Regions from separate parts of the Pseudoalteromonas translucida KMM 520 genome, predicted to be linked through region 3. Evidence: predicted binding sites of a transcription regulator. Region 3 holds the regulator's gene; each other region holds the start of a gene.
What was found. Region 3 encodes LexA, which represses DNA repair genes until DNA is damaged. Its sites were predicted from a motif close to TACTGTATNNNNATACAGTA; they were not measured.

Region 1 (4,295 bases), 290 kb from region 3:
GTCATCATCTGTACAGCGTCTTCGTGCTCTTCTGCTTGTCCTTCACCAGATTCAAGCGAGGTATGCGCTAAAAAGCCTTGTAGAGGAGAGCTATATTCTTCTTCCTCAGGCAATTCGTACTGATCGCAAGCGCTAATAAGCTCTTCTAAGTTTTCTACTCGGGCACGGCCTTTTTCACCTTTTTCGGCTTGGTACATTGCCATTAGCCCAGAGGTTTGAATAACGTACTTAGCTTGCTCATGTAGCGTTAAATCGCTAATTTTATCTTCAATATGCTCTACTAGTTCGACAAATTTACTTACTGCACCAGAGGCGCGGCCAGATAAATGTTGTTGCTCTACAATTGCTTTTGCTGCATACCAAAGTGGTAACGATTCGGCGCGTGCACAGTCGCGTATATGGCTTAGCGTTTTATCGCCAATACCACGAGCTGGAGTATTAATTACTCGCTCAAATGCAGCATCGTCTTGACGGTTACCTATTATGCGTAAGTACGACAGGGCGTCTTTAATTTCTTGGCGTTCGAAGAATCGCATGCCGCCATAAATACGATACTTTAGGCCTTCTTGTAGCATGGCTTCTTCGAGTACACGTGATTGCGCATTACTTCTATATAAAATAGCCGCATCTTGCAGCGCATTGCCGGCATTTAACCAACTACGCAGTTTACTGCTTACAAAACGCGCTTCGTCTAGCTCGTTAAATGCGGCGTAAATAGAAATAGGTTCGCCCTCGTTACCGTCGGTCCATAAGCTTTTACCCATACGCTCTGAGTTATTTTGGATCAGGGCATTTGAGGCTTTTAATATAGTGGCGGTAGAGCGGTAGTTTTGCTCAAGGCGAATGGTCTCTGCGCTAAAGTCAGTTAAAAAACGTTTAATATTTTCTATTTTTGCACCGCGCCAACCATAAATACTTTGATCGTCATCGCCAACAATCATAATACTATTGGAGTCGCCAGCAAGTAGTTTTAACCATGCGTATTGTATGGTGTTGGTGTCTTGAAACTCGTCTACTAACATGTGTGCAAAGCGCTGTTGATAATGGCGCAGTAGTGTAGGGTTGTTTTTGAGTACTTCGTAGCTGCGCAGTAGTATTTCGGCAAAATCGACTAAGCCTGCTCTGTCGCATGCTTCTTGATACGCCGCGTACACGCGCAGCATCATTTGCTCGTTAATATCGTAGGCTTGAATATCTTTAGGGCGAAGTGCTTCATCTTTTTTAGCGCTTATGTACCAACCAAACTGTTTAGCGGGCCATTTTTTATCATCAATATTCATCGATTTTAATAAGCGTTTGATCATACGTAGCTGATCGTCTGAGTCTAAAATTTGAAATGCTTCGGGTAATTTTGCTTCACGGTGGTGCGCGCGTAAAATACGGTGCGATAAACCATGGAAAGTACCAATCCACATACCACCAACCGGCGCTTTTAGCGTCTCCTCAACGCGAGTACGCATTTCTTTAGCTGCTTTATTAGTAAAGGTAACCGCAAAAATACTATACGCTGAGGCTTGCTCAACTTGCATTAGCCAAGCAATACGATGAACCAACACTCGTGTTTTACCAGACCCAGCACCTGCTAATACCAGCATGTTTTGTAGTGGGGCTGCAACGGCATCGCGTTGTTTGTCGTTTAAGCCATCGAGTAATTGTGAAACGTCCATCGTTACGCCTTTTTAATCAATAATGCGGGCAGTATAGCAGGTGTTTTTGTTAGGCTAAATAAAATACTGTTTTTATACACAGCTATTCATAAAATTATGTTCTAAACTAGTAGCTTGATAGCAAATCAAAAACGAAAAAGGTTAAAAAGATATAATAAAAATTGCTAATTTGACCTCAATTTAGCAAAAATCACCACAGCGTTAAACTGATAAAAATACAACTATATGATTTGTAACATTTATTAAATTGGCATAGAGTGTGTAAGTAATTCTATAGCTAAAATATAAAATTAAATAAACTACAGAGGTTAGTATGTCAGGACAAGGTTCAGGCGGTAACGTAATCGCAGCATTATGTAATATATTTTTCCCGGGTTTAGGGCAGTTAGTGCAAGGGCGTATTCTTGCCGCGCTTATATTCGCTATATTATTTTTTGGTGGTGCGGCATTATGGTTTTTAATTGTGCCAGGAATAATTGCCGCTATTGTATATGTTTGGGCAATTATTGATGCAGCACGTTATAGATCGTGACGTAATTAATATTAAAGCTTTATAAAATAGCGCCTTTTGGCGCTATTTTGCTTTTTAGCGTCTGCTGCTATTTACGTATATAATTGCGCAACTAACGATTTAAAAGCGATACGTATGGAATATCAATTTATTCGCGATCCAATTAGCGGATTACGCATTAAAATAAGTAGCGAGCATGCCATAATTGGCCGCTGGTTAAACGAAGAAATAGGCAAAGATAAAATAGCTATGGTGCAAGCGCTTATTGCATCGGTGAGTTCAAGCTTTGAGCCTTTAACACTAAAAGGCCAAGAAATAGATTTAATTTTAACGAAAGACGAAGCCCTATTTGAAGCCCATGCTCTGCACCAAGACAGTGAAGATCTTATGGCTTACCAAGACGACGATTTAGCGCTTGAAGAAAATGGCCTAAGCAGTGGTTGTGGTTTTGAAGATTTTATAGACCTAATAAACTCATGGCATGAGTTTACGACTTCAAGATAAACATAACTAGAAAATATACAGCAATGCACAACAAGCATTTTATCTGTATTATTACACCAATGAAAATTTAGCTAATCAAAAATGACAGGAATTGATATGTCTGCCAATTTAAACAAACTAGTAGTGATGCTAGAAATGCAAAATGCCATGAATACCAAAGTACATGACCAATGGTTTAGCCAAGGGTTTGATTGGTACAGAGCCATTTGGGTTGAGTGTGCAGAAATGCTCGATCATTACGGTTGGAAATGGTGGAAAAAACAAACGCCTGATACCGAACAAGTTATTTTAGAGTTAGTGGATATTTTTCATTTTGGCTTATCACTCAGAATTGACGGTATCACCAGCTACGAAAAAATAGCTAAACAGCTTGAGCAAGAATTAAGCACTGCCTATCAAGCCGATGATTTTAAGCAAACACTGGAAGTGTTGGCGGCATCTGCTGTTGCAGATAAAACCTTTAATGCGGCTGCTTTTGCAGGTTGTATGGCGCAAATAGGTATGAATATTGACGATTTATACCGAGGTTATGTGGGTAAAAACACCTTAAACTTCTTCCGTCAAGATCATGGCTATAAAGATGGCAGTTACATAAAAGTGTGGGGCGGCCAAGAAGATAACGAGCATTTAGTAGAGGTTGTTAAAAGCCTTGATACCGAACATGCAGATTTTGCAAAGTTAGTGTACGAAGGCTTAGAGGCACGATACCCAACAAAATAGTTTGCGCTAAAATAATTAAATTAGCTTGCGATAGTCGGTAACATTTAAGTAATCGGCTATATCGTTATGTGGTTGTTGGCTGTCTGGGTTTGCAACCGCAAGCAAGTGTTCAATACCGTATTGGCGTGCAGCGTTGAGTACAGGAACACTATCATCAACAAAAAGCGTACGGCTTTTGTTAAATCCTAAGTCACTTTGCACCTGTTGCCATAAGCTTTGTTGCTCTTTACTTACCCCATATTCATGAGTTGATACGACACCATCTAAGTAGTTATCAATTGCAGTTTGCTCAAATTTAAGCATTACACACTCAGGGTGGGCGTTAGTAAGTAAAATTAACTCTTTACCTGCTTTTTTAAGTTCAGTTAAAAAGTACGGCACATCGTCGCGCACTTTTATTAAGTGCTTAGACTGTCGCTTTAGTTCCATAATAGGTAGGTTTAACTGTTGCTCCCAATAATCTGAGCAGTACCATTGTATTTTTCCGCTAACGGCTTGGTAGCGTTTTAAAATATCAGCTTGCGCTGCTTCAAAGCTAATATTTTTTGCTAATGCGTGCTGTTGTGGAATAACGTTAAGCCAAAAATGGCTATCGTAATGTAAATCGAGTAATGTTCCATCCATATCGAGTAAAACTGTATCGATTTTTGACCAATTTAGCATGGGCTTTTCCCTGTGAAAAGTTTATGATTAAGCACAACTGCCATGATAGCAAATTAACGCCAATGACACAGAAAAAGCACCCAATACCACCGCAAATCCTCAGTAATAAAGTTGTAGCTAAAAGTCGCTTATTTACCGTGGAATCTTTAGAACTTAAATTCTCTAATAACGAAGAACGTCAATATGAGCGAATTCGTGGCGGCGGGCGAGGTGCAGTAATGATTGTGCCG
Region 2 (4,295 bases), 950 kb from region 3:
GTACCGTTAATAACGCCCGAGTCAAAACCAAATAAAAAGCCACCAATAGCAGCCACGGCCGATATAAATATTACGTAAAAAAGAGAGGTGTTTTCAACTGTGTTGGCTGAGTGGGAAGGCGGTGTGTGCGTTGTCATTATATGCCCTGAAATATAAATTAAATATAAAGGAGCATAATATAGTAAAGCGCTATGGCTGAATACGTTGGTTTATAAACTGATAACATATTCAGTAGGTATATGTTTAAAAAGTAAACTTGCTTATCAAAAGAGAGTTAGGTGTAATGAGTGTGAAATAGGTACCAAATATTTTGGCAATTAACTTTGCAACGAGACTATATAAATATATCAAACTTGACCTCATAGCTAATGATCAACTAGTGGTTAATATTTTGCTCCATGAAAAGCAGCTAAATTGCTAAAAGTTTATATAAAAATGCAAAATAGGGGGGAATCCTAAATAAATTTTAGTAAGTGCATTAACTACAATAAAAATACTAAAGTAAAAGGTATGAAAGAGCCATGAAAGATCAAGATATAATTTATCATTACACATCTGTTGAAGCATTTATGAGCATTATACAGAGTCAAAGCTTATGGGTTAGCAGTATTACCGAAATGAATGATAGTCAAGAAGGTAAGCTATTACCCCCTTTAATCCGACGAGCAATAGAAAGTGTTCATCTAAGCGCTGAAGAAACTATTAGATGTATGGAAAAGTACCATTCAAAAGATCCTTTAACACAGCACCTTAGGGTGATCCCTAACATCGAATCTAACCCTGAATTTATTGAAGGTATGAGAGACTTAACAAAACGAACTCTTGTTGAGTTAATATTACCTTCTTTAGAAATTGTTTCTAATATGCTTCTACCACACATATGTTGCTTCTCTAAAAACGGAGATAAATTAAGTCAATGGAGAGCTTATGGGGACGATGGTAAAGGTGTTGCTCTAGCCTTTTCCAAAATAGAGCTTGAAAAGTCGATCAAAAATAAAAGTGAGTTTCCTAAATATATTAATGATGTTATTTACAACAAGCTAGATCAGGATGAATATTGTGCTAAATTAATTAAAGAATTAATTGAGCAGAGTATTTTCAGATCTAAAAAAGTAGATCCTGTGAAAGAGAGGTTTGTAAGTAGTAATTTCTTTGCTGCACCAGTGCTCTTCAAAAGTGAAGGATTTAGCGAAGAGGATGAGGTCAGACTCGTTTATAACTCTAATGATGAGATGAAATCAAAATACAGAACAGTAAATGGAAATATAATTTCTTTTTATGAGCATGTGTTTAGACCATCATGCTTAAAAGGTATTATTTTAGGCCCAAAATGTAATTTGCAAACCGATACTCTAGATTTTAAAAGGTTTTTAGGCAGTGGGTATAATCACTTATTACAATCCATAAAAAAATCGGAAGTTTCTTACAAGTAACTTAATAATAAGTTTGTGTGTCAGGAGGTATTGAGCTTTTGAGATTAAAGTCACTTTTGATTAAATTATAAAATAGGTAAACCAGTGTTTCAGTTTTATATACTTATAACTGCAATAATAAGGTTTTACTGTTGTTCAAAAAGTATTTTTAGCACTAGTTATAGTGCTAAACCCTCCCCCAGTTTCTACCTTACATCTCAAAATTCTCAAAGCACTCTTTTTACAGCTCTATAGTGAGTGCTTTAGGGCGAATGCCTTGTACTAGATTGTATACTTCTTCTGTTGTGTAACCTGCAGAATTTAAAATAAGTGCAGCTACCAACCCCTGTGCGGTCAGTGCCGCCTTTGCAATGTATGACAATGCTTTGTTTGTGTAGTGTGGCTTGTAATATGTCGCTTTTTACATTCAGTGCTTATCGACTCTACATTATTTTTATATGGCAACTATAACCATTACTGATTGCAACTTTAAGATTGAATAATAAGCGCAAATACTGGATACTGTTTTTATATACAGTTGTGGCGATATTATGAAAAAAGAATTACCAGCAAAATACTATTTAGCGCATTTTAGAGAGCTTATTGAGTTTGTAACAAGTAAATGTATGCATTTACTTGAGCCTAAACATAGTGAATTTATTAGTAAAATTAACCAGCTAGATGAGCAAAGCCAGTGCATGTTGGCGCGTGTGTATTCGCGCAAGCCTTATTTGGTACAGGCGCAGTCGCTTAATTATGAAGAAATAACCTCGCCGCATCAGGCTATTTATACGCTAAAAAAAGCCGGTATTTTATTTGAGCCAAACAAGCTGCATTATTCACAGCTTTTGGCTCACTTAACCAAACCTGCTTTGCTGGAGTTACTAAGTAATTACCCAGATCAAATAAGCTTTAAAAAAAGTGCCGCGAAAGGCGCGCTGGTGGATATTGGCCGTGAATTTTTTAAAACCTGCCCGCACGAGCTTGCACCGCTTTATAGTCAGTATGTAATTAATAACCGCAGCGATTATTACGAGTATTTTGAGTTTTTATTTGCAGGAAAACTAAGCAGTGGTGATGTGAATCATCAAAATCGTTTTGTAATGCGAGACTTAGGTTTAACCGCTACGCGTGAAGGGCACAGCGAGAGCTTATCGCGCTTTGATACGAAGGCCGAAGCGCAATCAAACTATTTACTAAACCGTTACCGATTAGCATTTAAAAATATAACCGATGAGAGCGATTACGATGCTTTAGCGCCGCTGGTTTTAGTGCAAGCTGCGCACGGTGCCATTGCCGTTGCTCTTAAAAATAAGTTATTAGTACAGCTTTTTAAACAGTTAAAAAATACCAATAGCGAACTTGCTTTTAGCTTACTTGAAGGGTGCGTGGATGATAGCGAAGCACACGAAATTCAAATAAGAGAGCAATACCGGCTTGGTAATAAAGAGTGGGTAAAAGCACGATTAGAAGCCATTATTGAAAATCCGCTAACGGATGATTTACTGTATTTTGCTGACGACTTTTTAATGCGTAAATTTAATAAAAAAACACGTTCGCGTTTAAGTGCCATGCTTGCCGACACGCAATGTACACTCGAAATTGACGAATTATACCGAGGTGAAGTAGAGCAAGGCGTAAACGACTATTACACTGCCCAAGGTATGCAGGTATTTAATACCGAAAACACATTGTGGCAAAGTTTGTTTGGTTTAGTATTTTGGCACGAGTTATTTATTGATACCCCTTACCCGCCGTGTAGCGAGTTTGATATTTATCCGCAAGTATTAAGGCTTGGTAACTTTTATGCAGCGCAACAGGCACAAATAAATGAGCGCTTAGCACAGTGCCAAACGTCGCAAACATTACTTAATTTAGTGTGTAAAAATGCAGCGCAATACTTTGATCAACCTAACGGTTTATTTAAATGGCATAACGAGCTACTACAACCGTTAGAAGCGCTTATTTTAAATAGCCCGCATGAGGCATTAATTACTCATTTAACCAATATGAGTAAGCATTACTTACAGCTAAAAGACGGCTACCCCGACTTAATGGTTATCAATAATGGCAAAGTACATTTTGAAGAAGTAAAAGCACCGGGCGACAAGCTAAGGCGCAACCAATTAACCACCATTGATAATTTAAAAAATGTCGGCTTTGAGGTACATATAGCCGTTGTTAAGTGGTTTATAGATCCCAATCGCATTTACAGCGTCGTTGATTTAGAAACGACAGGTGCATTAAAAGGCGGTAACAAAATAACCGAAATTGGCTTAGTAAAAGTACAGCATGGCAAAGTAATCGATACCTGGGCTACTTTAGTTAACCCACAGCGACATATACCCGGGTTTATCACGTCGTTAACTGGTATTAGCGATAGCATGGTAAGTAATGCGCCAGTATTTGCAGATATAGTACAGCCTTTAATGGCTAAATTAGCGGGAAGTATTTTTGTTGCGCACAATGTTAACTTTGACTACGGGTTTATTAAAAAAGAATGCGAAATGGCAAAAGTGTCTTTTAAAATGCCCAAGTTGTGCACTGTGGTAGAGTCGCGTAAAGCCTTTGCGGGCTTAAAGTCGTATTCGTTGGGTAATTTGTCAAAGCATTTTAATTTAAATTTAACCAGCCATCACCGAGCACTTGCCGATGCAACCGCCACAGCGCAGTTGTTACTCCTTATTCAACAAGCACTAATAGCACATAGGTAAATACAGGGAAGGTATTTACCGTGTTTTTTAACTTTAATTGCAGTTGCTTGCTCTCTAGTCGCTTTGTCATAAAGACTCTCGCTACTTAATTTTAATTCAAGTTTTTAAAAAGCACTTAATTTTAAATTAAGTTTAAAGTTTTTATTTTATTTTGGAATAAACCAATAAT
Region 3 (4,295 bases):
ATCCAGGTCATGCCTGGGGCACGTAAGTTAACTATGGTTACAATTACATTAATTGCCCCCATAATGGAGCTAATACCCATAATATGCACAGCAAATACAAACATGGCGGTATTGTCATTACTGTAGGTTGTGGACAGCGGCGCATAAAAAGTCCAACCAAACGCAGGACCACCACCGGGCATTAATAGCGATGATAATAAAATTAAAAACGCGAATGGTAAAATCCAAAAACTCCAGTTATTCATTCGCGGTAAGGCCATATCAGGCGCGCCAATCATTAATGGCACCATCCAGTTAGCCAAGCCAGTAAATGCCGGCATAACAGCACCAAATACCATAATCAACCCATGCACTGTGGTCATTTGATTAAAAAAGTGAGGATCGACTAATTGTAATCCTGGCTGAAATAACTCAGCGCGGATCACCATAGCCATAGCTCCACCAATAAAAAACATAGTCAGCGAGAAAATTAAGTACAAGCTGCCTATATCTTTATGATTAGTGGTATATAACCAACGCTTAAAGCCTTTAGCAGGATGATGAGCGTGGTGAGCTTCATTAATGTCAGGTTGTTCTACTATGCTACTCATTAGTTCGCCTCCCCGTCGGCATCAAGTGCTGCCTGTATTTCACTTGGTTGAATTACATCACCGGTATCATTACCCCATGCATTACGCTTATAAGTAATTACCGCTGCTAATTGCTTTATAGAGAGCTGTTTAGCAAAGGCTTGCATGGCTGTGCCGGGGCGTCCGTGAATAACAATGTCAATGTGATCTTTTATGTCGCCAAGCACTATCGGGCTGCCTTTAAGCGCAGGAAAAACACCTGGTAAACCTAGTCCTGTGGGCTGATGACATGCAGCACAATTGGCCATATACACTTGCTCACCCAAAGTCATTAACTCTTCTTTAGGGAGTGTTTGATCAAGTAATGCGGCATCTGCTGCTGCAGCTTTTTGCTTTGCTTGTTTAGCATCTGCTAGCCAAACTTTAAAATCGGCCTCTGACTTAGCCTCTACTACCACAGGCATAAAGCCATGATCTTTACCGCATAGCTCAGCACACTGACCGCGATAAATACCGACTTCGTTTATGTTGGTCCACGTTTCGTTAATAAACCCCGGGTTTGCATCTTTTTTAATAGCAAAATCGGGCACCCACCAAGAATGAATAACATCGTCGGAGGTCATTAAAAAGCGTACTTTTTTATTAATCGGTAATACCAGAGGCTTATCTACCTCAAGTAAATAGTTGGGGTTTTTATCGGCTAGGTTGGCAATTTCATTTTGCGGTGTGGCAAGTATTGAGTAAAACTCAACATCTTCCCCCATATATTCGTAATGCCATTTCCACTGTGAACCAGTTACTTTAATAGTGATATCCGCTTTACTGGCATCTTCCATCGCTATTAATGTTTTAGTTGCGGGGACTGCCATTGCTATTAAAATAACAAATGGAATTGCTGTCCAGAGTATTTCTACTTTGGTACTTTCGTGAAATTGAGCAGCAACTGCTCCTTTAGATTTACGATGATGAATAAGTGCCCAAAACATAACGGCAAATACAATCACGCCTATTACACAGCATATTAAAAATATGGTCATGTGTAGTTGATAAACATTATTACTTATATCGGTTACGCCTTTGCGCATATTATATTGGCTATTTGCCAATGCTAGCTGCGGAAAAACAAACAATATAAGCCACAAGGTAGAGCTCAATTTACCCATGTGACAGCTCCTTTAATACTGTTGCGAGTGCAAAACAAAAAGACATAAGCTTTAAATGCCAATTTGTTATTTTTTATTTTTGTATTGCTGCCGGATATATAAATATGTGTTCTCAAAACTAAAAGCTGTGAGTTATTGTTAGTCCAGCCCATTAACAATTAGTTAATAATTGAACAACTAGCAAGTTTTAGTTTGAAAAATAATCAAATAATATTAGAGGATTAGCGTAAATATGAGGGTTATTTAATTTTTTTCTAAGCAGGAAGTGAGCAACAGCAAGGGTTACAAATAAAAAGACAGCAAAAACGAGTATTAAATACTTAAATGATAAAAAACATAAACTTAATATAATTTTGTCATTGCAGCGGAGTTTTCACAAAAAAATGGCAAAAAAAAGCGCACTAAAAAGTGCGCGTTAATCATCTGAGCTATTAAATTATACCGCTATTTTGCATAGCTATAACAACTTAATTGTTACATCCAGTCAGCGTTGCGAATAACCCCAACGGCTAAGCCTTCAATATTAAAAGATTCGTTTTCAAGATCCACTTCTATCGACGAAAATTCTTTATTTTCAGCATGCAGTAATACTTTTCGACCTGCTTTTTCTAAGCGCTTTACCGTTACATCGTCATCAACGCGGGCAACAATAACTTGGCCATTTTCGGCAACTTGAGTGCGATGAACAGCCAGTAAATCACCATCCATAATACCAATATCTCGCATGCTCATACCATTTACACGCAATAAAAAATCGGCAGGCGGTTTAAACATTAGCGGGTCAATTTTACAATGGCTCTCAACATGTTGTTGCGCCAAAATAGGTTCACCGGCAGCTACGCGGCCAATTAATGGTAAACCAAGTTGTTCTGGTTCATCTTCTTCAATAAGTTGAATACCACGGCTAGCGCCTGGCTTCATTTTAATAGCGCCTTTTTTAGCCAGCGCTTTTAAATGCTCTTCTGCGGCATTAGCACTTTTAAAGCCTAATGTTTGTGCAATTTCTGCGCGTGTAGGAGGCATACCAGTGTCTTTAATAAACACTTTAATAAGTTCGAGTATTTGCGCTTGGCGGTTAGTTAATGGTCGCATACAACTGGTTTTCCATACAGTACATTTAACTGTGAGTATATACAGTTATCTGAAAATCGCAAATTTAAATTACTCCCCGCCTTTGCTGCCAAAGGTGGCATTGGTCTAAGCTTAAAATAACCAAGTAAATTACAGATAAAATTAAGCAGATCTCGGCAGTGTTAGTTTTACGTTACATTAATTGTAATTACATGATTACTAGGTTATTGCTGTTATTAAAAAATTAGTTAACTATCGTTTTTATAACGGGCGTTAGCCTCATCAATGTGAATCAACGGAGAGTGTTATGAATATCACTGTAGCGGTAATTATCAACGGCCCTAAACGTAAAGTATGGGCAGCAATAACTGACATCGAAAACAGTACCAATATGCTGTCTGGCATTATTGATTTGAAAATAATCGAAAAGCCTCCACAGGGGTTAGTGGGCCTAAAATGGTTAGAAACGCGAAAAATGTTTGGTAAAGCGGCCTCAGAAACCATGTGGATCACAGAAGCTGTTACTAATGAATATTATTGCACTCGCGCAGAAAATTGCGGGGCAGTTTATACCACTAAGCTGTCACTTACCGCCGCCGAACCTGGCACCTGTTTAACCATGACTTTTTCTGATAGCTCTGAGTCTATTTGGGTAAAAATGATGTCTGCAGTGATGGGGGTTTTTCTTAAAAATTCGATGCGTAAAATGCTAAAAAAAGATCTCGATGAAATTAAGCACTATGTAGAAAGCAAAAAGTAGCGCTGCATTACAATGTAGTAGCTGCACTAACTTGGCTATCATATCGCCATGAAAAATCGTATTATTGGTTATCGTTTTCAATCTTTAAAGGAGTAACAATGAGTATTTGGCATCAACCTATTACTTTAGCGTTTTGTAAGCAGTTAGACCAAGGCATAAATGGCCAAGGTACACTGATGAAAACCATGGGGATTGAAATAACTGAAATTGGTGATGATTACTTAGTTGCCACTATGCCGGCAATTCCTGCGCATCATAACCCCATAGGCATGGTGCATGGCGGAGCAAACGTGGTTTTAGCCGAAAGTGTTGCCAGCTACGCGGCTAACTTTGTGGTCGACTTCACTAAATTTTATTGTGTAGGGCAAGAGATCAGTGCTAGCCATTTAAAAGCCTCGCGTAATGGCACCTTAACCGCCACCGCAAAAGCGTTTCATATTGGCAAGCGTAGCTCAGTATGGGAAATAAAAATAACGAATAGTCGCGGCGAGCTTTGCTGCGTATCAAAAATGACCGCAGCTGTAGTAGAGCGCAAAGGCTAACGCTATTTTTCTAGCGGGTAAATAGTAATTTCCATGCCTGCACCAATTGCCGATATACGTAATAAAGTATCGGCGTGCAGCGCTTGGTTAAAACATTTTGGCGAAGTGCCCGACTCAAAACCAATATCAAAGGTACGGCGCGAACAACTCAACCATTGCTTAAGTGCAGCGCGCGAGCATGACTCTACTA

Region 1: uvrD (DNA helicase II) is a predicted target of LexA. The motif match lies at 1,732-1,751, and genes of this name have one in related genera.
Region 2: PTRA_RS10630 (exonuclease domain-containing protein) is a predicted target of LexA. The motif match lies at 1,933-1,952, and genes of this name have one in related genera.

Annotation. Positions count from the first base shown of each region.
Region 1 covers NZ_CP011034.1:131,164-135,458, forward strand. The annotation lists gene uvrD (DNA helicase II) at 1-1,667, opposite strand, end outside; gene PTRA_RS00610 (hypothetical protein) at 1,981-2,199, shown strand; gene PTRA_RS00615 (YacL family protein) at 2,314-2,682, shown strand; gene PTRA_RS00620 (dUTP diphosphatase) at 2,779-3,402, shown strand; gene yrfG (GMP/IMP nucleotidase) at 3,418-4,065, opposite strand; gene nudE (ADP compounds hydrolase NudE) at 4,128-4,295, shown strand, end outside.
Region 2 covers NZ_CP011034.1:2,282,211-2,286,505, reverse strand. The annotation lists partial or broken gene PTRA_RS10645 (sugar porter family MFS transporter) at 1-137, opposite strand, end outside; gene PTRA_RS10640 (DUF2971 domain-containing protein) at 522-1,433, shown strand; partial or broken gene PTRA_RS10635 (tyrosine-protein phosphatase) at 1,654-1,834, opposite strand; gene PTRA_RS10630 (exonuclease domain-containing protein) at 1,964-4,126, shown strand.
Region 3 covers NZ_CP011034.1:3,227,557-3,231,851, forward strand. The annotation lists gene ctaD (cytochrome c oxidase subunit I) at 1-590, opposite strand, end outside; gene coxB (cytochrome c oxidase subunit II) at 590-1,732, opposite strand; gene lexA (transcriptional repressor LexA) at 2,207-2,824, opposite strand; gene PTRA_RS14925 (SRPBCC family protein) at 3,111-3,563, shown strand; gene PTRA_RS14930 (PaaI family thioesterase) at 3,662-4,105, shown strand; gene PTRA_RS14935 (hypothetical protein) at 4,108-4,295, opposite strand, start outside.